DNA from 4 places in the Exiguobacterium sp. s168 genome. Region 4 is predicted to be linked to each of the others. Evidence: riboswitches for the same ligand, from Rfam matches in the RefSeq annotation. Region 4 holds a riboswitch; each other region holds the start of a gene.
What was found. Region 4 has a riboswitch for S-adenosylmethionine ahead of KNQ15_RS08395 (LLM class flavin-dependent oxidoreductase). Riboswitches for the same ligand answer to the same signal wherever they lie in the genome.

Region 1 (5,941 bases), on a different contig from region 4:
ACGAAGCCGGTATGGGTTCGGCACCGAACGCAGCGGCAACAGCGGAAGTCTCTCACCCAGTCAAACAAGGATTGATTCAATCGTTTGCGGTCTTCGTTGATACATTGATGGTCTGTTCAGCGACAGCGATGATCGTTCTTGTCAGTGGAGTGGCAACAAAAGATGCTAGTGGTCAACCGGTAGCTGGGATCGACTTAGCACAAGGTGCCCTCGCATCACAAGTTGGATCACTCGCGACAGGATTCATGGTCGTCGCGATTTTCCTCTTTGCCTTTAGTTCCGTCGTCGGAAACTACTACTACGGTGAATCGAACATTAACTTCATCCGTGAAAATAAACAAGTCTTGATGGCATATCGTGTGCTCGTTCTCGTCATGATCGTCTTCGGTTCACTCGTTGAATCGGCGAACCTCGTGTGGGCTTTAGCAGATATCTTCATGGGGCTGATGGCGATCGTTAACTTGTACGCGATCTTCCGTCTTTCAAAAATCGCGAAACTGGCGCTCGAAGATTATGTCGGGCAACGAAAAGCTGGAAAAGAGCCACGATTCTATGCGGACTCGATTCCGAACTTGCCAGGGAAAGATACGCTTGAAGCATGGCAAGAATCAGAAAAAGACGAAAAAGCGATCTAAGGAAAGGGAGTCAGAGAAATCTGGCTCTTTTTTTGTATAGAACGAATTTAAAAAGGGAATACAGAGTACAGAAGGGAGGGGGAGAATGGAAAACGTACATTTCGTCCGCGTCACGGATGCGGTCTGGGAGTCGTTCGGAAACGATCCCCACATCATCATGGACTGGATTTTATTCATTCATGAGACACAACCCGATCATGAACAATTATTTGCTCTCGAACAGACGAATGCCATCTATCATTTGATGAATCAAATCGATATCTATATTGATCAAGACACACATTACAACCTGGGACGAGCCATCGTTGGCGAAGAGTTGATTGTCAATGAGGAGAAAGCGGCGATCGTCGGCATTCTTCCCTTGCCACTCCTCATCATCTCGGCTGAGGTGATGCGGAATTTTGATCAACGGGCATTCGCTTCGATTCATGATGAAGCCGGAACACCGGGCGAATTCGAGGATGTCTGGGAACAGTTCGCCGATTTACGCGCCTATTTTCAAAAGGCAGAAGAAGCGGAAGATACGATTTTAATTTATTATGTCTGATCAGCTAAAATCATAAAAAAGAGACCCGCTTCCAAGTCGTAGACTGGAAACGGGTCTCTCGTCGTTCAGATGAATCAAGACGACTTCATATGGAAGACGTTCTCTTTTACGTGAATCGTCAGATTAAAAATCGATTTCGTCCGGATCCGGTCCGAGGCGGACATCCGTTGCCAGACGGTCAATTTTCTCAAGATCATCGGCATCGAGTTGGAAATCAAAGACGTCGAAGTTTTCCGCAATGCGTTCTGGTGTAACGGATTTTGGAAGAGCGACGATGCCGTTGTCGAGATGCCAACGTAAGACGACTTGTGAAGGTGTCTTGCCGTGCTTCTCTGCGATTTCCTTGAAGTCGTTGATTTCGAGGAATTTCCCTTGCATGAGTGGGCTCCATGCTTCGACTTGGATGTTGTGATCTTGCAAGTATTCATGCAGTTCATGTTGTGGTAATTGTGGATGCAACTCGACTTGGTTGATCATTGGTGCCATCAAGCCCTCTTCTGCCAATGTATCGAGGTGATGTTCTTTGAAGTTCGAGACACCGATCGCTTTGATCTTGCCTGCTTCATACAGTTCAACCATTGCTTTCCACGCTTCGATATAGCCTTCGACCGGCCAGTGGATGAGATAAAGGTCAAGATAATCTGTTTCGAGACGTTCGAGCGATTCTGCGAATGCTTCCTTCGTCCGACCGGCACGAATATCATCGTTCCAGACTTTTGACGTTAAGAAGAGATCCTCACGTTTCACGCCGCTTTCCTTGATTCCTTTTGCGACACCGCGCTCGTTTTTGTAGACAGCAGCCGTATCGATATGACGATAGCCGACGCGTAATGCTTCAGCGACAGCAGCAGGTGCTTCTGTCTCTTCATCTACTTGCCAGACACCGAATCCGATTTGGGGAATCGTAATACCGTTTGAAAGTTTTGCGTATTGCATGTGTTACTCCTCCTCATAAAACGTAGTTTAGATTTGCTCGTTTAGTTTAGCATGAACGAACGAAGACGTCCGTTTCCATGCTCATAGAGGAATGAAATAAGGTAAAATAGAAAAGAATCATGAGATTTAATCGTGTGTTAAAAGAGGGGGGAGAAAAGATGGCTCAAAAGAATAAAAAGTTATCCAAATGTACTTGGTTTAGTATTGGCGCCTTGTTAGTAACGCAGGCAGTGGGTCTATTTCTTAGTGCGCGAAAATCAGGACGTAATCCATGGGTTTGGGGAGGCGCTGGACTGGTTCAATTCCCCCTTCCGGCAATTGCTTATTTAATCTTAGAACGACAAGCGAAGCATAAAAAATAATAAAACAGGTCCAATCGTCGACGCGATTGGACCTGTTTTATGGTTACGAAGAAATTTTTTCTTGCTTCGTCGCTGTCTTCTTCATGCGTGGCAATCCGAAGAAAATGGCGATTGATCCACAGATGAAGAGGAGGAATGGATAGAACAGATACGGAATCAGTTCAGGAGAAGCCGTTTTCGTCAATTCTGCTGCAATCAATAGTTGTGCTCCATACGGAATGATGCCTTGAATCCCACAAGAGAAGATATCAAGAATACTCGCTGATTTCTTGCGATCGACTTCATACGTATCGGCGATTTCAGCTGCCAGTGGTCCAGCGACGAGAATCGAGATCGTATTGTTTGCTGTCGCAAGATTCGTTGCACTGACGAGTGCCGCCATACTGAATTCGGCACCGCGACGCTGTGAAATCTTGCGTGTCAGCGTCTCTTTTAAGAAGGCGATTCCACCGTTGAACGTAATCAAGCTGACGAGACCACCCATGAGGAGCGTCAAAATGGAGATTTCCGCCATGCCCATCATTCCTTCAGACATCGAGAGAACGAAGCCACTCAAGCCGAAGCTACCATCAATCATACCGATGATGCCGGTGAGTAACGTACCACCGATGAGGACAAGGATGACATTGACGCCAAATAGTGCAAGGACGATGACAGCGAGATATGGGATTAACTTATAGAACTCGAATGCTTTTGCTTCGACGACGTCACCAGAACCGGAAACGAATGCAAGCAGGATGACCGTTAAAATAGCAGCCGGTAGAACAATCATGAAGTTCGTTCGGAATTTATCACGCATATTCGTTTTTTGTGTCCGAACGGCAGCAATCGTCGTATCCGAGATGAACGACAAGTTATCGCCGAACATCGATCCACCAACGACAGCAGCCGCTGCGATCGCAACGTTGATGCCTGTTGCTTCATGAATACCGAAGGCGATCGGCGCGAGTGCAGCAATCGTTCCAGTCGATGTTCCCATTGCCATCGAGATGAAGGCGGCAATGACGAACAGACCACTCATCAGGAGTGATGGAGGTAGGAACGTCAAAGCAGCATTGACGGTCGCATCGATGGCACCGATTGCTTCTGCCGTTCCAGAAAACGTACCGGCTAATAAGAAGATGAAGACCATGATCATGATATCGGGATTTCCGGCACCCGTTGCAATTCGTTCAACCGTTTGATTGATGGATCCTTTCGTCGTGATTGCAGCAAAGATCAAAGCGATCAATGCAGCGATAAGGATCGGGAATTTGTAAAAGTCGCCATAGAAGATCCCGGCTCCGATGAAGAGGACCAAGAATACGACGAGGGGAAGCAGTGCCCATTTGTTAGGCGTGATGGTTTCATTCATTGTTGACACCTCGTTTCTCAAAGATACAAAAAAAGACCCCTTCGCAAGAAAGAAGGAGGTCTTTATGAAATAAAGACGCTCTTCTTATCTCTCAAGCTTTCGCTTGCTGGATTTGGCACAGTACGAATCAAATCGTCCGCTGCCGAAACATCATTGGGCCAGTCCCTCCGTTTCTCGCGATAAAAAGAAGTCATTCAATTGTTGTAAAACACGTTTCTTACCGTACCGCATTGAGTAACGCGTGTCAACTGTACTTTACTGAAGTGCTTGTTTCAACGTTTGGACGTTTTCTTCCATCAACTTGAAATAAGAACTGTTTTGTTGTGCTTTCGTGACCGACTCTAGGTTATGAATCGTCACGGATTCAGCTCCGATTTCTTTTTGGATGACACGTGCGACCTTAGGTGAGACCGTCTCTTCGAACGCGACGTATTTCAAATCATGCATCCGTGCTTCTTTCACTAAAGCAGCCAGTTGCTTTTGTGACGGTTCATCGGAAGGAGAGATTCCCGCAATCGGTAGTTGCGTGAAACCATATCGTTCTGCGAGGTAACCGTATGCGGCATGTGTGACGAGAAGTTCTTTTTTCGATCCATCAGCAACCACTTGTTTGAATTGTTCGTCCAATTCATCTGCTTGCTGATCGAACGCTTTTAAGTTTTTCTCGAATGTTGCTTTGTCTTTTGGTACTTCTTTTGATAAGGCAGTTGTAATCGAGCGTGCCATTGCTTTCGCGTTGACAGGATCGAGCCAGACGTGTGGATCGTATTTTCCATGGTCATGACCCTCTTCTTCATGCGCGTGTTCATCCGTTGCATGATCATCGTGCCCTTCTTCTTCGTGGGCATGTTCGTCTTCTGTATGCCCCTCTTCTTCATGTGCATGAAGTGTAGCATCAGATTCTAGTAAGTTGACATCTTTACTCGTCTCAATGAAGCGGACGTCTGTACCCTTTAGGCTCTCTTGAATTTTTTTCGAATACGGCTCGAGCGTCGTACCGGTTAAGAGGAACAAGTCGCCCTTAGCAATCTCAGTGAGTTGTTTTGATGTTGGTTCGTAAGAATGGGGATCCGCTCCAGGTGGTACAATCATTTTGACATTGACTTGATCGCCACCAATTTCGCGGGCGATAGCAGCCGTCGCAAACGTTGATGCGTAGACTTCTGTCTGTTTGCTATCTGAAGTCGATGAATCGGTATTTGATCCGCAAGCCGCGAGGACGCTTGCACTCGCGAAGGCAACTGTTAAAGCGGGAATGATTTTTTTCATTATATGATACCTCCATTATTAAAACGTAACTATTCCGATTTGGACTTTCTCACTATAGCGGAACGCCGATGAAGCGTCAAGTACGAATACCAAGACGTTCGACTTCTTTTAAAACGGGGTAAAAGGATAATAAAGTGAAGAAACTGGCACGTCTTTTGGAGGTGATCAAGTGAAACGTGAAACTGCATGGCTAATGGGGGGAGCTGCATTATTGACGACAGCAGCAGCGGGAGCGAGCATCTGGAACAATTACGGTGCATTACTTCGGTGGACCGAACCCGCCTTGCCACTCACAGAAAAACAACTTGCACCGCGGACACTCATCTATAAACAGGTGGGGGACCGCACCTTACAGCTCGATCTCTATTATCCGCTGGGGGAAGGACCGTTTCCAGTTGCCATCTACGCACACGGTGGTGCATTCGTTCGTGGAGAACGGGACGATATGTTCTGCTTTAATCCAATCGTTGACCGCCTACTTGAACTCGGAGTTGCCGTCTGTAGCATCGATTATCGTTTGTTCGAAGAGGGCAGTTATTTTCCGGATAACCTCGAGGATGTACGGGATGCGTTATGTTTTTTGAACAAGGAAGCAGAGGACCTTCGTATCTTAAGAGGACGGATGATGGTATGGGGAGACTCTGCCGGAGCCGCACTCATGTTGACGACGGCACTTGCCCCAACTGCTTTTGTCGGAGAGCGTGATGAACGCCACATGCCATTGATCAGTGGTGTCATCGCTTTATATCCGCCGACGAATTTTTTATTGTTTAATTTCATTCAGACTTGGATCGCCCACATTAAGTTCTATAAGGGTGGACGGGAAGAATGGCGCAAG
Region 2 (5,941 bases), on a different contig from region 4:
ATAGCGATCGGATAAGACGCCACCGAATAACATGAGAAAAATACGGGGTAACAAGGTAGCCATGAGGACGAATCCAAGATAGGATGCTTGGTTTAACGTATGGATGACATACCATTGTTCAACAAACAGATACATCGATAACGAAAGGGCAGAGCACATACCGGACCCCCATAAAAATAAAAAGGATCGATTTTTAAACAGCGAGTGTTGCATATCCATTTCAACAGGTAGCATGGGGCACCTCCGATTTAAACCTCGTCATTCTCAAACAGTGGTTCATCAATTGCTAAAGCAGTCGTCATGATGTAAAAGTGCTTTTGATCTTTTTCGTCAGGTGGAGACTGTGTGAACTCGTCTAATAAAGCACGATATTTTGTAGCAAACCGTTGAAAGTCGGCTTCAGACATCGTTAGTTCCTTTTGAAGCGATAAGCTCATCCAGTCCTCGACGTTCGAAGATACGGGAGCAAAAGCAGCTGTCGGAGCCGTAAGGACGCGTGTCTTTGCCCGGTCGAGTACCTCAAGATACGACTGCCGAGTCGCCTCTTTTGTCTCGACGAAGTTCAGAAGGTGATCAGCAGGAATGTATCCTCGGGCAATCGCTTGGTAATATTTCAACAAGTTGCCGCCCTGTTCTTCTGTCCGGACGAGGCGAATTAAGTCATGCTTTTCAAGTTCCCGTACATGATAAAGGACCTTCGCGCGGGATAACGTCAGCAAGTGGGCTAACTGATGCACCGTATGCGGTTTTTCGACGAGAAACATAAGAATTTTTGTTCGTAATGGATCACTGATCACCTTCAATTGTTCATAGCTGTTCAGTATATGAATCGCTTTTTGTTCCATCCAATCATCTCCTTTTTAACCGGTTAATTTTTATTAACCGTAAAACAAAAAACTTCATTTGTAAACGATTACAAATTTATGCAAGGGTGACGCAAAGGACAAAGCAGTTGGTTTACATACAAAAAATTGACTCCAATGACATCTCGGTCATCCTCCACTTTCTACTGGAAAGTAGGGGAAGAACGAGATGCTTGAAATCAGTCTCAGCTACTGTATATGGTTCGAGGTGATTAGACCGTCGTCGTATCTTTCCATTCTTGCTCGATGAAAGCATCGCGACCAGAAGCAGCACGATCTTTTTTATAATGTTCTGGATTTTTCTTATGGAAGTCTTGATGGTACTCTTCCGCTGGATAAAATTCAGAAGCGGCATCGATCCGCGTCACGATCGGTTGTTTGAAACGATTGCTTGCAGCAAGAGTGTCACGAGAAGCGATCGCTGCTTCATGCTGAGCATCCGTATGATAGAAGATTGCTGGTGCGTACTGCGTGCCGCGATCTTGGAACTGACCGTCTGCATCCGTCGGATCCGTTTGTGGCCAGTAGAGTTCGAGCAGACGCTCGTACGGGAACAGACTCGGATCAAACGTGATTTGAACGACTTCGAGATGTCCTGTCGTTCCTGTTTTAACTTGCTCGTATGTCGGGTGATCGACGTGTCCACCCATGTAACCTGATACGATTCCCTCGATTCCTGGTAATTCTTCAAACGGTGTCACCATACACCAAAAACATCCACCTGCAAATGTTGCTTTTTCCATCCGTATCTTCCTCTCCGTGGGAAATTCCCATTGTATGTCTGACAGCGAGAAAAACGAAAACGACTCCTTCGCTTGGTTGCAAAAGGAGTCGCCGCTTTTTATCAACCAAAGCTTTCGCTTTGCTGGTCGTAGCACCTTGCTATGCGCAGGTTGCTGGGACGTCATCGATCCAGATCTCTCGGTCCACTCTTGATAAGGGTATATGAAGTTGATGTCATTCGTTATCATTGTTGTGATGATACCATTCACAAAGAAAAAAAGTCAATCCTTAGGTTTCAAGGCACGTAAAACGGTCGCTCCGAGTGTTTTCGCACCAACCAACAACGCCTGTTCGTTGATCTCGTACTGCGGATGATGTTGTGGATGATTGACGCGACCGTCCGTATATCCGGAGCCGGTGAAGAAATAACTACCCGGTACGTGCGTTAAGTAATGTGCGAAGTCATCCGCCGCCATCATCGGTGTGAGTGACCGGACAGATGCTTCCGGTAAGAAAGAAGCGGCTTCCTGAACGAGTTTTGTCTCGTCCGGATGATTCCAAAGCGCCGGGTAACCCGTCGTGAAGTCAATCGAATAGGTGGCACCGATGCCGGCACACGTTGTTTTGGCGATAAGGTCGACTTCTTGTCGGAGCTGATGTCGTAGTGTCTCGTTGAACGTCCGAATCTCCCCGACGATGCGTGCTTCACCTGTGACGATGTTCGGAGCCGTTCCCGCATGGAAGGACCCGATCGCAAGGACAGCGGGTTCGAACGGATCGACCCGTCGACTGACAAGGTGTTGGAGGTTACAGACCAGTTGTGCACCGGCGACAAGCGCATCTTTTGTTTTGTGCGGTGCCTGGGCATGCCCGCCTTGACCGTGAACGATGATTTCGAATTCATCGATCGCGCATAATGTATGTCCTTCTCGAAAACCGATCGTACCGACCGGTAAATCATTTTCGAGATGTGTCGCGAAGATCGCATCGACGCCTTCGAGGACCCCGGCTTCAATCATTTGGATCGCGCCACCGGGAAAGACCTCTTCACCATGCTGGTGGATGATTCGAATCGTTCCTTGCAATTGATCCCGTAATGGATAGAGTGTAGCAGCAAGGGCCATCACCATCGCCGTATGCCCATCGTGTCCACATGCATGCATGACACCAGGGTGAATCGACCGGAAAGCGAGTGTCGTCTCTTCTTGAAGCGGTAAGGCATCAAAATCTGCACGAACAGCAATCGTCGGACCAGGTTGTTTGCCTTCGATCGTCGCGACGACACCACGACCTCCGACGGCTGTTTCGTGAGGGATGCCCTGCTCCGCATAAAAGTTTGCAATTCGTTCTGGTGTGCGGACTTCCTGGAAAGAGAGTTCCGGATGTCGATGAAAATCACGACGTAACGCGATCATCGTGGGTTCGAATTGTTCAAGTGCTTCAAAAAGTTGAGTTTGCATCTTCAGGCTCCTTTGACGTGTGTCTTTTCGTGAAAATGGGTACAGATACAGGTAATCACGAAAGGGGATAATGAAACATGGGAGAAATCGTCGTCAACGCTGTACTTACAATCAAAGCAGGACTTGCGGATCAAGTCTTCCCGATTCTACAAACGGTCTATCATGCCTCACAAAAAGAAGAAGGGTGCTTACGTTATTCCTTACATCAATCGATCGAGGATGAGCATCAATTCATGCTGTATGAAGTGTATCGTGATGAAGAGGCACTTGAAGCGCATATCGCATCCGATCACTATAAAGCCTACCGTGAACAGATCGAGTTATACTTGATGGATCGACAAGTAACGAAATACGTCGAGATGACATTTTAACGTATTGCGATAAGAAGAGACGAACCCGTCGATTTCGACGGATTCGTCTTTTTTGTCTTACATCGATTTAAATCCGAGGAAATGCTCTTGCCAACGCGGTTCGTAAATCGAGTTGATTTGAAGTTGTGAACCGCCTGCATGGATGAAGTGTTCGCTATCGAGCATGATTCCGATATGCGATGGACCATCTGTATAAGTGTTCTGGAAGAAGACGATATCCGAGCGTTTACCGCTTGCAATACTCGTCCGGCGATTCGTAAAGAAAGCACCGTACCAGTAGCCACGAACGTTCGTCCGACCACCGTATTTTCCAGCCTTGTTCGTCGCGTAGTGAATCAAACCGGAACAGTCAAAACCACCGTTCACGGCATCTTGCGAACCCCATGTGTATGGTGTGCCGATATGTTGGACTGCTGCTTGGATCAGCTTTTCACCACGCGTATTATTCTTTTTAACGACCCGTTTATCGGACGTGATCGTCACAGCGGATACAGGAAGATAAACAGGTGTCCAGCCTGACTGGATGACATAGAAGTTTCCGACTCGATGACGCGGATAAACCCGTTTGCCTTGTTCAACGAGTCCGCTGCCTTTTGGACTTGTCGGACTCGCAAAGAACGACGTCGTCTGTTTGACCGTATAGATTTTCGCCCGGTCGATCGCTTTTTGTGTCAGTCCCATATCGGGTTTGCTCGTGCTGATATAAGGGTTGAGGACGTAACCGGTTTGACCATTTGCCAGGCGAACTTGCCAAAAGTCATCATCAATTGATTTTAGACCAATTAATTTCGTCCCTTTCTTCAAATAGGCAGCTGGGCGACTGTAAGCAACGTCGGCAGAGAAGAGTGGCGTCTGGTCCAGATGGACATAAAATGTCGTGCCTTTTTTTGCTTTTGCCGTCGGCTTGTTCAGTCCGATACGACTCGAATCGACGAAACCAAAGGTGTTTTTATATTTGACGCGTGTATAATAACCGCTTTTTCCGTAAATCGAAATCGAGGTCCCTTTTTTTAATGTACCGATTTTTTTACCCGATAGTTTTGCCTGCGAACGAATGACGACATCGTCTTCCGTCACGTAGCGTTGACCAGTGACGTCATACAGATCCGGCTTTTTCGTGACGAGATCCGTCGTCTTGACGTAACCGTAGACCGATCCTTTTTTCAAGCGTGTGTAACTGCCTCTTGTTCCGTAAATCGTTAGCTTATCAGCTCGTTTGACGGAATACATGATTTTGCTCTTCGTCGACGCAGATGTGTAGACGGACAAGTTGCGTTTCGCGTATCGTGTCCCGGTTGATGCATAGACTTTTCCAGTACCGAGATCAGCTGTCTTGACGTAAGCATGAACTCCACGGAAGATGATCCGGCTATAGGCACCGCTTGTGCCATACACCGTCAGCAGCGTATTCGTTTGATGTTGCTTTAAGACAGGACTTGAAGATTTGGCATCCGAATAGATCGGTGTAGCACGCTGAACATAGAGGCGTGCAGTCTTCGGATAGTATTTCAATGTACCAAGATGTGCCGTCAGCACATAGGCATACTCGTCGTTTCGTTTGATTCGTGTAAATGAACCCTCGATGCCGTACGTTTGAAGCGAAGTATTCACAGGAAGCGATTGTACGACTTTTCCTTTCGTAGTCGCAGTAGCATAGACCGTCGTCTGCTGTTGGACGTAACGTAGCCCTGTTTCCGGATGGTTCACGATCTGCGCATCTGCTAAATCAGCCGTCAATATGAAGGCATAACCCGTTTTAGTCGCCACGCGTGTAAAAGTACCCGTCGTACCGAACGTTTCAAACGCTTGATTTTGAACGACGACTGTCTTCGTGCTTGTCGTCTTCGGTTCAACGAAAAGGGAAGTCGCTCGTTTGGCATAACGCAGACCCGTTTCCGGGTAATTTTCGACCTGCGCATCAGCTAAATCAGTTGTCAATACGAAGGCGTAACCCGTTTTAGTGGCCACGCGTGTGAAAGTCCCCGTCGTACCGAACGTTTCGAATGCTTGATTTTGAGTGACAGCTGACTTCGCGCTCGTCGTCTTCGGTTCAACGAAAAGAGAAGTCGTTCGTTTGGCATAACGCTTTCCAACTAATTTCGGAAGTTGCTCGAGTTGTGCCGTCGGTACGTAGACGTATTGTTCGTTCCATTTCAGACGCGTGAACGTGTCGAAAGTGCCGTATGTATCGATTCGCTGATAGGCAGGAAGTGGCGTCACGACGGTGGGATCAAATGGTGAAGCAACTAATGAGAGTGGACTTTTCGACATCAGCGTAGCTTGTTTTTGAAAGACAGGTGCTGTTTGCGTTAACGCGTTTGTTGCGACATACGCAGTACCTTCTTGCCAACTGACACGAGTGAAGTCACCGTCCGTGCCGAGTGTCTTCAATGTCGTTCCTGCTGGTAGTTGTTGAATGATCGTTGTGGAATCAGCCGTTTGTAGCAACGCAGCATCCTCGTTCAAATAAGCTATCCCGGTCGTCTCGGTGACTGTTTGTGTTTCTACCGTCGGTTGAGCAGGT
Region 3 (5,941 bases), on a different contig from region 4:
ACCTGCGAGAAGGACGGAAAGACCAAGGGCGCCATATTGGTGCAGAATGTCATGTAAGAGATGATGAATCGGGGACACCTTCTTTCGCGAGAATCTTCTTCTTTAGTGTACAGGAAATGGATGAAGGTTGGAATGAAAGGACAAAAATTCTAGGTAAAGAAAAAATGAATTTTGATTTCCGGAAGTCAACCCTTTTTCTCAATACCGTTTCGAGCTATACTCGTTAAAGTGACTATTTTTAGAGGACGGTGTCGGACGATGATGCATGTAATAAATCAGTACGGCTGGATCGAAGTAATTTGTGGTAGTATGTTTTCCGGGAAATCGGAAGAGTTGATTCGTCGTGTCAGACGGGCACAGTACGGCAAACTGCCCGTTCAAGTATTCAAGCCGGCAATCGACGACCGGTACCATGAAGAGCATGTCGTCTCTCACATCGGAAATTCCGTCGTGGCGATTCCAATGGCGACGAGTCGTGATCTCTATGCAGCAGTAGCGGAAGAAACACAAATTGTCGGAATTGATGAAGTTCAATTCTTTGATGATGAGATCGTTCAAGTCATCGAAGCACTTGCGCAAGACGGAAAACGCGTCATTTGTGCAGGACTCGATCAGGATTTCCGGGCAGAGCCGTTTGGCAAGATGCCGGAATTACTGGCGCGCGCAGAATTTGTGACGAAACTTCAGGCGATCTGTCTCTCATGTGGCGATCCGGCTTCCCGGACACAACGTTTGATTGATGGAAAACCAGCGAACTATGATGATCCGATCATTTTAGTCGGCGCTTCAGAATCGTATGAGCCACGGTGCCGCCACTGCCATGAAGTGCCAGGAAAGCCGAAGCCGCTCCAAACGATGCAACACCAAAAAGGATAAACAAAAAAGACGAACCGATGATGGTCGTCCTTTGATGTAACAGCTGTTCGCTTCTAAGTGAAGACGAATAGCTGTTTTTTTTTATCCCGTTTCCTGTGAGAAACGACTCGAGCGTTCGATGAAACGAATCGTCTCACGCACGATCAAATCCTGATCATGATCGAGGGTCGCGACGTGGTACGAGTTGAGGAGACAGTAGATTCGTTTATCATTCGTCCCGATGTGCTGGTGCAGATAATCCGAGCTCGACGGCGGAACGACGTGATCGGTCGCCGAGTAGAGAATCAATGTCGGCAGGAGAATGGATCCGAGGCGTCCTTTTGTCTCATCCATTAGACGGACGAGTTCGAACGCACAACGGCTCGGAACGAGGTCATAAATGATTTCGAAGGCTGCTCGCTTAATGTCCGGTGCCCCTTCCGGTAAGTACTGTGGACCGTCCTCGAACGAAAGTGCTTCATAGGATGGAACGGAGAGTGCGGCATTGATCGTAATGATGCCGGCAAACGGAATGCCGTCAGCAGCGAGCGACAACGCAAGCGTCGCACCCATCGATTGACCGATGACGAAGACTTGATCGCATGTTTCTTGTAAACGTTCATAGCCGTCTTGCAGGCTTTGCTTCCAACATCGAGCAGTCGATTGTTCAAACTCGCGGACGTTCGTTCCATGTCCACGTAAGCGCGGGGCATAGACGGTAAAACCTTCGGCAGCAAATGCCTCACCGACGTCCCGGACACTCTGCGGAGTGGCGTTAAAACCATGACAGATTAGAATGCCGATCGGTCCACCTTGAAGATAAAATGCTTCAGCACCAGTCAATACAGGATAGTTCATCATTACTATTTTTCCTCCATTCATGAAAAAAACTCGTCGACGTCACTGCTTGGACGCCCACGAGTTTTTCACCGTATCATCCAAAGCCGCGCTTTGCTGGTCGGAGCACCTTACAGATTGCAGGTTGCCGTGAAGTCATAGAGCCAGGTCTCTCGTTCACTCTTGATAAATATCATATTGGAATTGTCGGATTAATCATTGAAACGATGGTAGCACGACCGAAAATGACTTGTCAAATCGTTCTTGACGAATCATGATCCGTTCAGTAAGCTAACTCATAACTTGTTCATCCATCGATATGCGCCAAATGGATTATTTTTGAAAAGTTGGTTGACTTTTAAAGGTTCGACCCGTAATGTAAAAATTAGTTTTACGACATAAGCAACAACACAACAACACACATACGAATTTCATACCGCAATACTTATCCAGAGAGGTGGAGGGACTGGCCCTACGAAACCTCGGCAACAGACTCATTATGAGCACTGTGCCAATTCCATCAGACAGATGTCTGAGAGATGAGTGGAGTGGATTCTGCCACTGTGCGGATCCAGGTCTCTTCTTGTTTCTCAAGAAGGGACCTTTTTTGTTGAATGAAGGGGGAAAACGGAATGATTGCATTTCATCAAGTCAAAAAAACGTACGTCACGAAAGATCAGACGATTGCAGCGCTCGACGGTGTCGACCTGACGATCGAAAAAGGTGAAATCTTTGGGGTCATCGGTTTTAGCGGTGCCGGAAAAAGTTCACTGCTCCGCTGCGTCAATCTGTTAGAACGACCGACGTCAGGAACGGTGACGGTCGATGGGGAAGATTTAACGCAACTGTCTCCGAAAAAGTTACGCCAAGCAAAACAACGGATCGGGATGATCTTTCAGCACTTCAATCTGTTGAATGCGAACACGGTCTTTACGAATGTCGCGAAACCACTCGTTCTCGCAGGCGTCAAGAAAGACGAAATTCGCCGCCGGGTGACGGAGTTACTCGAATTCGTCGATCTCGCGGACAAAGCAGATCATTATCCGGATCAATTGTCGGGTGGGCAGAAACAGCGCGTTGGTATCGCCCGGGCACTCGCGACGCAACCTTCCGTCCTTTTATGTGACGAAGCGACGTCAGCACTTGATCCCCAGACGACACATCATATTCTTCAGTTATTAAAACGGATCAATGCCGAGTACGGGATCACGATTCTCTTGATCACCCACGAGATGGGCGTCATCCGGGAGATTTGCGACCGGGTCGCCGTCATTGAAGCTGGAAAGTTGATCGAGTCAGGAACGGTCTTTGATGTCTTTTCAAACCCGCAGACTGAGACAGCGAAAAATTTCGTTCGCTCCGTCATGCATGACGAGATTCCAGCGTCGATTCGTCAGTTGATCGAGTCCCGGAATGCGAATCCAATCTATAAGATTCACTTCCTTGGACATCACACCGGACAACCACTCTTATCGCAAGTCGCAAAACGCTTCGACGTCGATGTCAATATCCTGCACGGTAGCATCACGGAGTTGCAGGATACGCCGTTCGGCACATTACTCGTTGAACTGATCGGTGAGACGACAGAAGTGAAACGAGCGTTACACTACATCGATCAGGCGCAGGTAACCGTTGAGGAGGTGCTCGCTGATGCTAGTTAACTACAGTGATATCTGGACAGCATTCTTGCAGACGATGACGATGGTATCCGTTTCGCTCTTGTTCTCGACCTTGATCGGCTTACCACTCGGTATCCTGCTTGTCGTCACGCGAAAAGGAGCGTTACTTGAAAATGTTCCGTTGTTCACGTTCTTCAACAGTATCGTCAATATTTTCCGCTCGATTCCGTTCATCATCTTACTCGTCGCGATCATCCCGTTGACGCGCTTGATCGTTCAGACATCGATCGGAACAGAAGCCGCAATCGTTCCGCTCGTCTTTTACGCTGCACCGTACATGGCGCGTCTGATCGAGAGTTCTTTACTCGAAGTCGATAAAGGCGTTCTTGAAGCAGCAGAAGCGATGGGCGCGACACCGTTTCAAACGATTTTCCGCTTCCTCCTACCGGAAGCACTCGGTTCACTCATCCTGAACTTAACGATCGCGACGGTCGGCTTGATCGGGGCGTCGGCGATGGCAGGCGCCATCGGTGGTGGCGGTTTGGGTGACTTAGCAATTACTTACGGCTATCAACGGTTTGATACGAAAGTCATGATCATCACGGTCGGGATTCTCGTCATCTTAGTCCAAGGCTTACAGACGACAGGCAACATCGTCGCACGAAAAATCAGAAGACATTAATCAAGGGAGCGATTCAGCCATGAAAAAAGCAGTAGCAATTGGAGCAACACTCACGACGATTTTATTTGCCGGGTGCGCAGCATCAGGAGAAGACGAAAAGACGATCAAGCTCGGTGTCAGCGGTTCAGACACACAAGTTTGGGATTATGTCGCGAAAAAAGCAGAGAAGGAAGGCATCAAAATCGAACTCGTCAAGTTCTCCGATTATGTCCAGCCGAACATGGCACTGGCTGAGGGTGAGATCGACGCCAATGCCTTCCAGACGATTTCCTACTTCAACGCTTTCAAGAAAGAACATAACTTGAAGCTATCGCCGATTGCGACGACTGTCATCGCACCGATGGGGATCTACTCGGATAAATACAAGGATGTCAAAGACATTCCAACTGGCGGAAAAATCGCTGTTCCGAACGAAGCGACGAACATGGGACGCGCCCTCTTGTTACTGCAAGAAGCAGGTCTGATCAAGCTACCGGACGACTTCGATGGCAACGGTTCGGTCGATAAGATCGTCGAGAATCCGAAAAAGCTGAAAATCGTTCCGATCGTCGCTGGACAAACGCCACGCGTCTTACCGGACGTCGCGGCATCAATCATCAACAATGGCATCGCCGTTGACGCTGGCTTCAACCCGATCAAGGACTCAATCGTTCATGAGAACGAGACAGCAAAACCATACATCAACATCATCGCAACACGAACAGAAGACAAGAACAAAAAAGAACTGAAAAAAATCGCATCGCTGTATCAACAAAAAGATGTCGCGGCCTTCATCAAAAAAGAATACAAAGGCAGTACGATCCCGACGTTCGTTCCACTGAGCGATATCGGCGAATAATTTCAAAAGGAGAGTGGACAGTATGACGACACCAGTACGCACGACATGGGTAGAGACGATTGAACAGGACATCGAACAAAAACGAGAATCGTATCTTGAGACAAGTCACCGAATTCATGCAACGCCGGAAATCGGGAACGAGGAATTCTTTGCTTCGCGGCTCCATGCGGAGCGTCTAACAGCGGAAGGTTTTACAGTAGAACTCGGCGTCGCGGGGCACGATACCGCGTTCTTCGCGAAGAAATCGAGCGACCGACCAGGCGCAACGATTGCCTTTCTTGCTGAATACGATGCGTTGCCGGGTATTGGTCACGCGTGCGGTCATAATATCATCGGCACGACGAGCGTCGCAGCGGCGATCGCGCTCAGTAAAGTGCTCGATGAAGTCGGCGGGAGTGTCGTTGTCCTTGGAACACCAGCCGAGGAAGGTGGACCGAACGGTAGTGCGAAAGGCAGTTTCGTCAAACATCAGTTACTGGAAGGGATCGATGCGGCCTTGATGGTCCACCCGTCGGGACAAACACGGATCACGGGTTCTTCCCTTGCGGTCGATCCACTCGACTTTGCCTTTACGGGTCGTCCGGCACACGCAGCGGCGTCACCGGAAGAAGGCATCAACGCCCTCGACGCTGTCATTCAACTCTTCAACGGAATCAATGCCTTACGTCAGCAGTTACCAGACGATGTCCGGATCCACGGGATCATCACGCATGGAGGCGATGCGCCGAACATCATCCCGGAATACGCAAGAGCACGTTTCTTCATCCGGGCAACGACACGGGAACGATTAAATGCCGTCACGGAAAAAGTCAAAGCCGTCGCCCAAGGCGCGGCACTCGCGACTGGGGCGACGCTTGACGTCATCGCGTTCCAAAATGAAGTCGATAACCTCGTCTTCAACCGGACGTTCGACCGTCTGTTCCAAGAAGAAGCAGAAGCGCTTGGCGAAATCGTTCACTTGGACGAACGACCGGGTCTTGGCTCAACGGACGCCGGTAACATCAGTCAAGTCATCCCGACGATCCATCCGTATATCAAGATTGGTCCGGACGATCTCGTCGCGCATACGGAAGCATTCAAAGAAGCGGCTCGTTCAGAAGCTGGAGATGA
Region 4 (5,941 bases):
CGTCCGAGTTGTAATTTGTATTTGTATTGACGTCGTACGTATAGATCGTACCTGACGCATCCTTGATGAACTCGATGCCTGCGACCGCGATCTGGTTCGCTTGGAGGAACGCTTCGTACTTTTCAATGATTGGGTCATCGAAGCCTTCAACGATTTGGAACTTCATTGGAGTTTGCGGTGCTTCTTCTCCGACTGGGCAGAACAAGTCGTCGATCACACATGCATCTGCTGGGCAAAGCTCAAAACCTTCTGACGTATCGACTCGGACCGCGTAGACAAACTTTCCACCTACGAACTCACAACGCGTGATGTACGGTTCTGGTGCTTGAATATACTCTTGAATCAATGCGATGCCATCAACTGGTTCGTCGAATGTCGGACCATCGAGATAAGCTTCAAGTGCTTCAATCGAGTGGAATAACTGGACGCCGAGACCTTTTCCGGCACGGTTGTGTTTCGTGATGAATGACGAAACGCCGATCTCTTTTGCTGCTTGTACGATTTGATCGCGTCCGACGGCAGCCGTCGTCTTCGGTACACGAATGCCTGCTTTACGTAGTGCCGTATACTGATTGACTTTACTGACTTCAAGACGGAGCGCACGCGTTCCGTTGAAGACGGTCCGGTCGTGTTCTTCTAACCAAGCAAGGACCCCTTCCGTCAACTCCGGCGCGTAACGGTGCCCGCGTGTATGCGAAGAGGCACTCATACGGCTGTAAAAGACACCTTCTGGCGGTAGTTCATCGAGTGGAACGATTCCTTCATTTAGATGCCACTCTTCATACGGTAACTCAAGTTCTTCGAGACGTTTGATGAGATGGTCCGTCCATTCTTGGTTTTCGTGGAGAATATGAATTTTTGTCATGATTGTTGACCTACCTTTCGTTTCGCTTCGACCAGTGGCATTACGTCACGAGCAAAGCGTTCCATTTCTTCGAGTTGTGGTGAGAATTGTAATAAGAGTAACGTCACACCAACGGCTTCGAACGCTAGAATGCGCTCTGCAATTTGTTCTGATGTTCCGATCAAATTCGGTCGTAGACCACGGTTCGAGACGGAATAATCGTTTCGCTCGACCTGTTGCTCCAGTTGCGATTTACTGATGAAATCCTGATAACCGGCATAACCGGCACTGTCTTCCTTGACGTCCGTAATGCGTTGCCACTCAAGCAGTGCTTCTTCTTCCGTATCCCGGCAAATGATGTAGGCAGCAAGACCGAAACTCTCGAGCGGTGCGTGTCCCGTCGATTCCCGGCGTACTTTCATATCGTTGATTTTATGGGCTACTTCTTCGACCGTGCCCCCGTGCATGACATAAGCGTCACAGTGTTCGACGATTGTCCGCTTTCCAGCTTCACTCTCTCCACCAGCGTAGAGCTTGATGCCTGGACGCTGGACGGGCTTCGGATGAAGTTCCGCCTGCTCGATCGTGTAGTGATTACCGGAAAAACTATACGGTGACTCATCTGCCCATAGTCCTTTCATGACCGTGACGAATTCTTCCGTCCGAGCATAGCGTTCATCGTGTGCTGTGAAGATACCGTTGTATTGTTTGGCTTCCTCTGCCCACCACGCCGAAACGACGTTGAGCGTAAAGCGTCCACCACTCAACTGATCGATGTTTGCCGCCATCTTCGCAGTCGTCGCTGGATTATGGAACCCAGGGCGAACCGCTGTCATGATTTCTAACCGTTCTGTCGTTGCAGCAATCGCCGCTGCCGTCGTCCATGCCTCAAGACTCGGTTCCTTGATGCCTTTGATGTCGTTCAAGTTCAATTCCGCGATCAACGTCGTCGAGAAGCCGATCCGTTCTGCTGTTTGTGCGACTTGTTTTGCATAATCGAATGTCGGTGGCATCTGTTCATCCTCGACGTTACGTAACCATCCCCCAAAAATCGGTAACCAAAAACCATACTCCACTCCATCGTCCCCCTTATCACAAAAAAACGCTCTTTTCGAAGTTCGAAAAGAGCGACGGTATCTTGTCCTGTCCGCTCTTATCTTCGGAAGGTATCCCTTCCTGGAAGTAGCACCTTCCGCCGTAGCGGGGTTGCTGAAGTGTCTTCGGGCCAGTCCCTCGACTTCTCTAGATAAGATGTGTTGCATTCATCGTACAGAATTCAGTGAACTAAAGCAACCATTAAACCGTCTTTTCCTATCGGAATTATTTCGAGCATAAAAAAATCCCGACGTAGTGTCGGGATCCGGTATTAATATGGTGCGACGAAATCTGATGTCTGCTCTGGTGCTTGTTCACCACGAACACGATCATAGAACTTGGCTAGTGTGACGCTGAAGTATGGTCCGACCCACAGGATAGCAAGACCAAGAGTAACGATCACGAGTAATGCCCAACCAATGAATGATAGGAAGAGTAAGAATGCTTCCATCTTATGACCGTCCATGAGTTGACGCGAGCGTGTGATTGCCTCGAGGATACCAATCGACGGTTCATCCCGAAGGATGTAGAACGTCAACAAGTAAGAGAACGATTTGATGATCCCTGGAATGATCAAGAGCAACGTCCAAAGTGCGATGAAAATGAATTGAACGATTGCGAGCCCGACCACTTTCAGGAACATCCCGTATGGCTCAAATAGACCTGTCACTTTCGCTTCTTCTCCACGAGCAATCGACATGGCAATCCATGTCCAACCGACTCCTAATGGAATCAGTAAAATCGATACTAACATTACGACGAGATCCATGCTATTTGACGGCTCATCGATATCCGATCCAAATAAGTTAGGAACACCCTGAATGATACTAAACAGCAGGAATGCTAGGACTGCAAATCCCCAACGACCGCTGAGCGACTCCTTCGCTGCTTTTTTTAATTGAGATGACATGAGTAAGGTCCTCCTTGAAAAATAAGTTCTCACCTTACTTTACGGTCGAATTCTTCTAATGTTTCACTCTTTTTTCAATAATTTCCCGTCTCGTTGCTGGTTGAGCCAAGCACGCTCAAGTTGTCGTTCACACGCTGTATATAGCGATCGTCGACCGTCTAGGCGTTCCATCGCGAACGGAATACCATGTTTTTTCGCCTGTGCAATGACATGTGCACTCGCCGCATGAGAGACACGGCTCGTCACGACGACGATGGCATCCGTCTTTTTGGCGAGACAAGCAATCTTTTTCGCAGACTGTGCGTCTCCTGCGAGATGAATCAATTCGATTCCTGTTGGCGCAAAGAACTCACGATAAACAGCCGTTTGTTGTTCGTTTCCAACGATGACGAGGCGCATTCCTTCAAAGCGCGTGAAATCTAGCGGTGTCTTATCGACGAAATCCATCAATTGTCCAGGGACGGCTGTCGTCACGATGGGTTCAATCTTTTGCTCTTTTTGAATGCGAATGCGCCGCTGCACTTTTTTAGCCTTCGGAATCGTTTGTCGTTTCATTTTTCGTGCATACCGATTTGACTTTTTCGTTGTCACAGGCGTCTTCACTACCGGTTGCTTGACCTCAGATGGACGGTTTGATGATGTGTTGACGATCGGCTCTTCATACGTGAACGGATGTTTCCAGGCAATCGTTAGTGTATCTTTCCGTCCGCGCCACATGGCGAGATCGACGAGTTGTCCTGCTTCTAGTCGGAAATAGCGCATGTCTTCTACTGGTACGACATAATAAAACGGTCTGTCCGACTCATCTTGCAGTGGACCATTCACCGTTTCCTCAATGATTCCATGTGCCTTGACGATGGCTTGTTCAAACACGACACGTTCCGGATTTTCTCTCATTCGCTCCGTCGAGACGACGGCTTCAACACGGCACATCGTTTTTTGATCATCCTGCCGTTCGGCACGGACCCGAACTTCCATGCCGTGCTCGAGATTCCAATCGCGGACGTCTCGTTCTGAAATATGACTGCCGGACCATTCTAGTAAAGTACCGCCTTTTAACCCCCGCTGAAACGTATAGGCATAACGTTGCGTGCGTACTGGCTCGACAGGTACTTGTGGTGGCATTACGATGGTCTGCTTCTCTCGTTTCACTTCGTCGATGACTAGTGTTTCTTGAACGTCGCGCGGTGCATAATACGCTGACATCTTGACCCATTCGTCGATTCCGTTCACTTCGTCGAGCCAGAGTTGCCAATCTTCATACCGCTCCACGACTGCTAATTTCATCTGTACCAATTCAGTTGCTCGTTCCAACACCTGTTGCATCATCCGTAACCACTTCCTTTGCGTTTTTTTCACTATAGCAACGAAAAAACGCGGAAGTAGTTCAAAAAAATAACCGGGTTGTTTTTTTGTTTAGGTACGCTGCTGAATTTCCACAGCCGGATCCTGACGCTTATATTTTGCGACGATGACGATCAAAACCGTGATGATCACAAGCAGGAACCAAGAAGACAACTTTCCGAGGTCAACGACTGCCCAGCCTCCTTCTTGATGCGGATAGACCCAGCCTTTAAAGAACGTCACGATATTCTCTGCAATCCAAATGAAAAAGGCGATCAGTAAAAAGGACAGGACGAGCGGCATCCGGTAGATCGTCTGCTCGATCGTAAAATGAACCCAAGACTTATAGAAGACAAGGACGACGAGGACCATCAATAGCCAGCGTGCATCGAAGATCCAGTGGTGGGTGAAGAAGTTGAGATAGACGAGACTGCCGACGCTGATCGCAAGCCACGGGGGAGGAAATGCTATGAATCGTAATTGAAATCGCCGAAACGCCTGGCAGACATAGCTCGCGACGCTTGCATACATGAATCCTGCATATAAGGGAACACCAGCCACTTTCGTCAAAGCGTCTTCCGGATAACTCCAAGACCCGACGTTCACCTTGAACAGTTCAAGTGCTAGACCGATGACGTGAAACAATAAGATCAGTTTGAATTCTTCCATCGTTTCATAACGCGTGACGAGTAAGGCGATTTGGACGAGAATACACCAGAGCAACAGGAGATCGTATCGAGCAACCGGTTCAGTAGGAAGATAACGTGAAAGAGCAAGCGCTGCGAAAATCATCACGGGAAAGACGCAACAGACGGCTTCTATATATGTAAAACGAATCAGGTGCCGGATCGCTTTCATTCTATCCCTCCTTTTTCTTCAGTATACGTTTCTCTTTTGACCTTCCCCTCCTTCTTAAGATGGAAAAAACGGAAAATTTCGTCTTTCTTCTTCCACTTTCCTCATGATACAGTTAACGAATCAATTATTTTTAAGAAATGAGGTGCCAGACATGACGCGTCATCGCGCTTCCTGGTTGTTACGCGCTACGTTAAAGTGGGGACTCTTCCTACTCGGTTTATTTTTACTCGCTCTTGGCTCATCGATGATGATCACAGCTGAACTCGGTGTCTCGACGTGGGACGTGTTGCATCTTGGTCTTCAAAAGAAGACGCCACTATCCATCGGAACGATCATCTTGCTTGTTGGTCTCTTACTCGTGTTCGTTAAATACGCGTTAGACCGTGTCACACCGCAAATCGGAACGCTCGTCAACGCGATTTTCGTCGGTGTCTTCATGAATCTTGTTCTTGGTTCTCATCTCTTACCGTCTTTTGAATCGATCTGGTTGAATACACTCTGGCTGATTTTCGGCATCTTTATCATTGGAATGGGCGCTGGTCTGTATGTCGCTGTCGGTTACGGAGCTGGTCCACGTGATGGGTTGACATTGACACTTGCAGAGCGCTTTGGAACGTCGATTCGTCTGATGCGGACGATCATGGAAGTTACGGCATGCGGCATTGGCTGGTTGCTTGGGGGACCTGTTTTCTTCGGTACGATCCTCTCGATTTTCTTAATCGGACCGTTCCTGCAATTTTGGTTGTTCTATTTCCGCCGGATCATTGCAGCGATTGATGCAAAAGGACTTTCAGCGTCTGAACGCCAAATTAGTTAAGTCGCCTGACTCGATATCATTCTGCGTGAATGATATCTTTTTTTATGTCAGAAGCAGATAAGTTGCGTCACCA

Region 1: another riboswitch for S-adenosylmethionine. It lies ahead of KNQ15_RS14820 (Na+/H+ antiporter NhaC family protein); the one in region 4 lies ahead of KNQ15_RS08395 (LLM class flavin-dependent oxidoreductase).
Region 2: another riboswitch for S-adenosylmethionine. It lies ahead of msrA (peptide-methionine (S)-S-oxide reductase MsrA); the one in region 4 lies ahead of KNQ15_RS08395 (LLM class flavin-dependent oxidoreductase).
Region 3: another riboswitch for S-adenosylmethionine. It lies ahead of KNQ15_RS06415 (methionine ABC transporter ATP-binding protein); the one in region 4 lies ahead of KNQ15_RS08395 (LLM class flavin-dependent oxidoreductase).

What each region holds. Positions count from the first base shown of each region.
Region 1 is NZ_JACSNE010000032.1:13,728-19,668, reverse strand. It holds gene KNQ15_RS14840 (alanine/glycine:cation symporter family protein) at 1-635, shown strand, start outside; gene KNQ15_RS14835 (YfbM family protein) at 721-1,182, shown strand; gene KNQ15_RS14830 (aldo/keto reductase) at 1,306-2,118, opposite strand; gene KNQ15_RS14825 (hypothetical protein) at 2,277-2,480, shown strand; gene KNQ15_RS14820 (Na+/H+ antiporter NhaC family protein) at 2,524-3,834, opposite strand; SAM riboswitch class I at 3,916-4,020, opposite strand; gene KNQ15_RS14815 (metal ABC transporter solute-binding protein, Zn/Mn family) at 4,090-5,103, opposite strand; gene KNQ15_RS14810 (alpha/beta hydrolase) at 5,273-5,941, shown strand, end outside.
Region 2 is NZ_JACSNE010000013.1:32,362-38,302, forward strand. It holds gene KNQ15_RS09270 (MFS transporter) at 1-234, opposite strand, end outside; gene KNQ15_RS09275 (winged helix-turn-helix domain-containing protein) at 249-845, opposite strand; gene msrA (peptide-methionine (S)-S-oxide reductase MsrA) at 1,076-1,606, opposite strand; SAM riboswitch class I at 1,702-1,805, opposite strand; gene KNQ15_RS09285 (M20 metallopeptidase family protein) at 1,868-3,046, opposite strand; gene KNQ15_RS09290 (putative quinol monooxygenase) at 3,124-3,417, shown strand; gene KNQ15_RS09295 (C40 family peptidase) at 3,475-5,941, opposite strand, start outside.
Region 3 is NZ_JACSNE010000007.1:63,919-69,859, reverse strand. It holds gene KNQ15_RS06430 (DedA family protein) at 1-78, opposite strand, end outside; gene KNQ15_RS06425 (thymidine kinase) at 262-876, shown strand; gene KNQ15_RS06420 (alpha/beta hydrolase) at 958-1,716, opposite strand; SAM riboswitch class I at 1,784-1,885, opposite strand; SAM riboswitch class I at 2,135-2,238, shown strand; gene KNQ15_RS06415 (methionine ABC transporter ATP-binding protein) at 2,325-3,353, shown strand; gene KNQ15_RS06410 (methionine ABC transporter permease) at 3,343-3,993, shown strand; gene KNQ15_RS06405 (MetQ/NlpA family ABC transporter substrate-binding protein) at 4,013-4,831, shown strand; gene KNQ15_RS06400 (M20 family metallopeptidase) at 4,854-5,941, shown strand, end outside.
Region 4 is NZ_JACSNE010000011.1:24,443-30,383, reverse strand. It holds gene KNQ15_RS08400 (ATP-grasp domain-containing protein) at 1-865, opposite strand, end outside; gene KNQ15_RS08395 (LLM class flavin-dependent oxidoreductase) at 862-1,920, opposite strand; SAM riboswitch class I at 1,995-2,097, opposite strand; gene KNQ15_RS08390 (DUF975 family protein) at 2,211-2,849, opposite strand; gene KNQ15_RS08385 (DUF2325 domain-containing protein) at 2,913-4,178, opposite strand; gene KNQ15_RS08380 (DUF817 domain-containing protein) at 4,266-5,051, opposite strand; gene KNQ15_RS08375 (YczE/YyaS/YitT family protein) at 5,203-5,868, shown strand.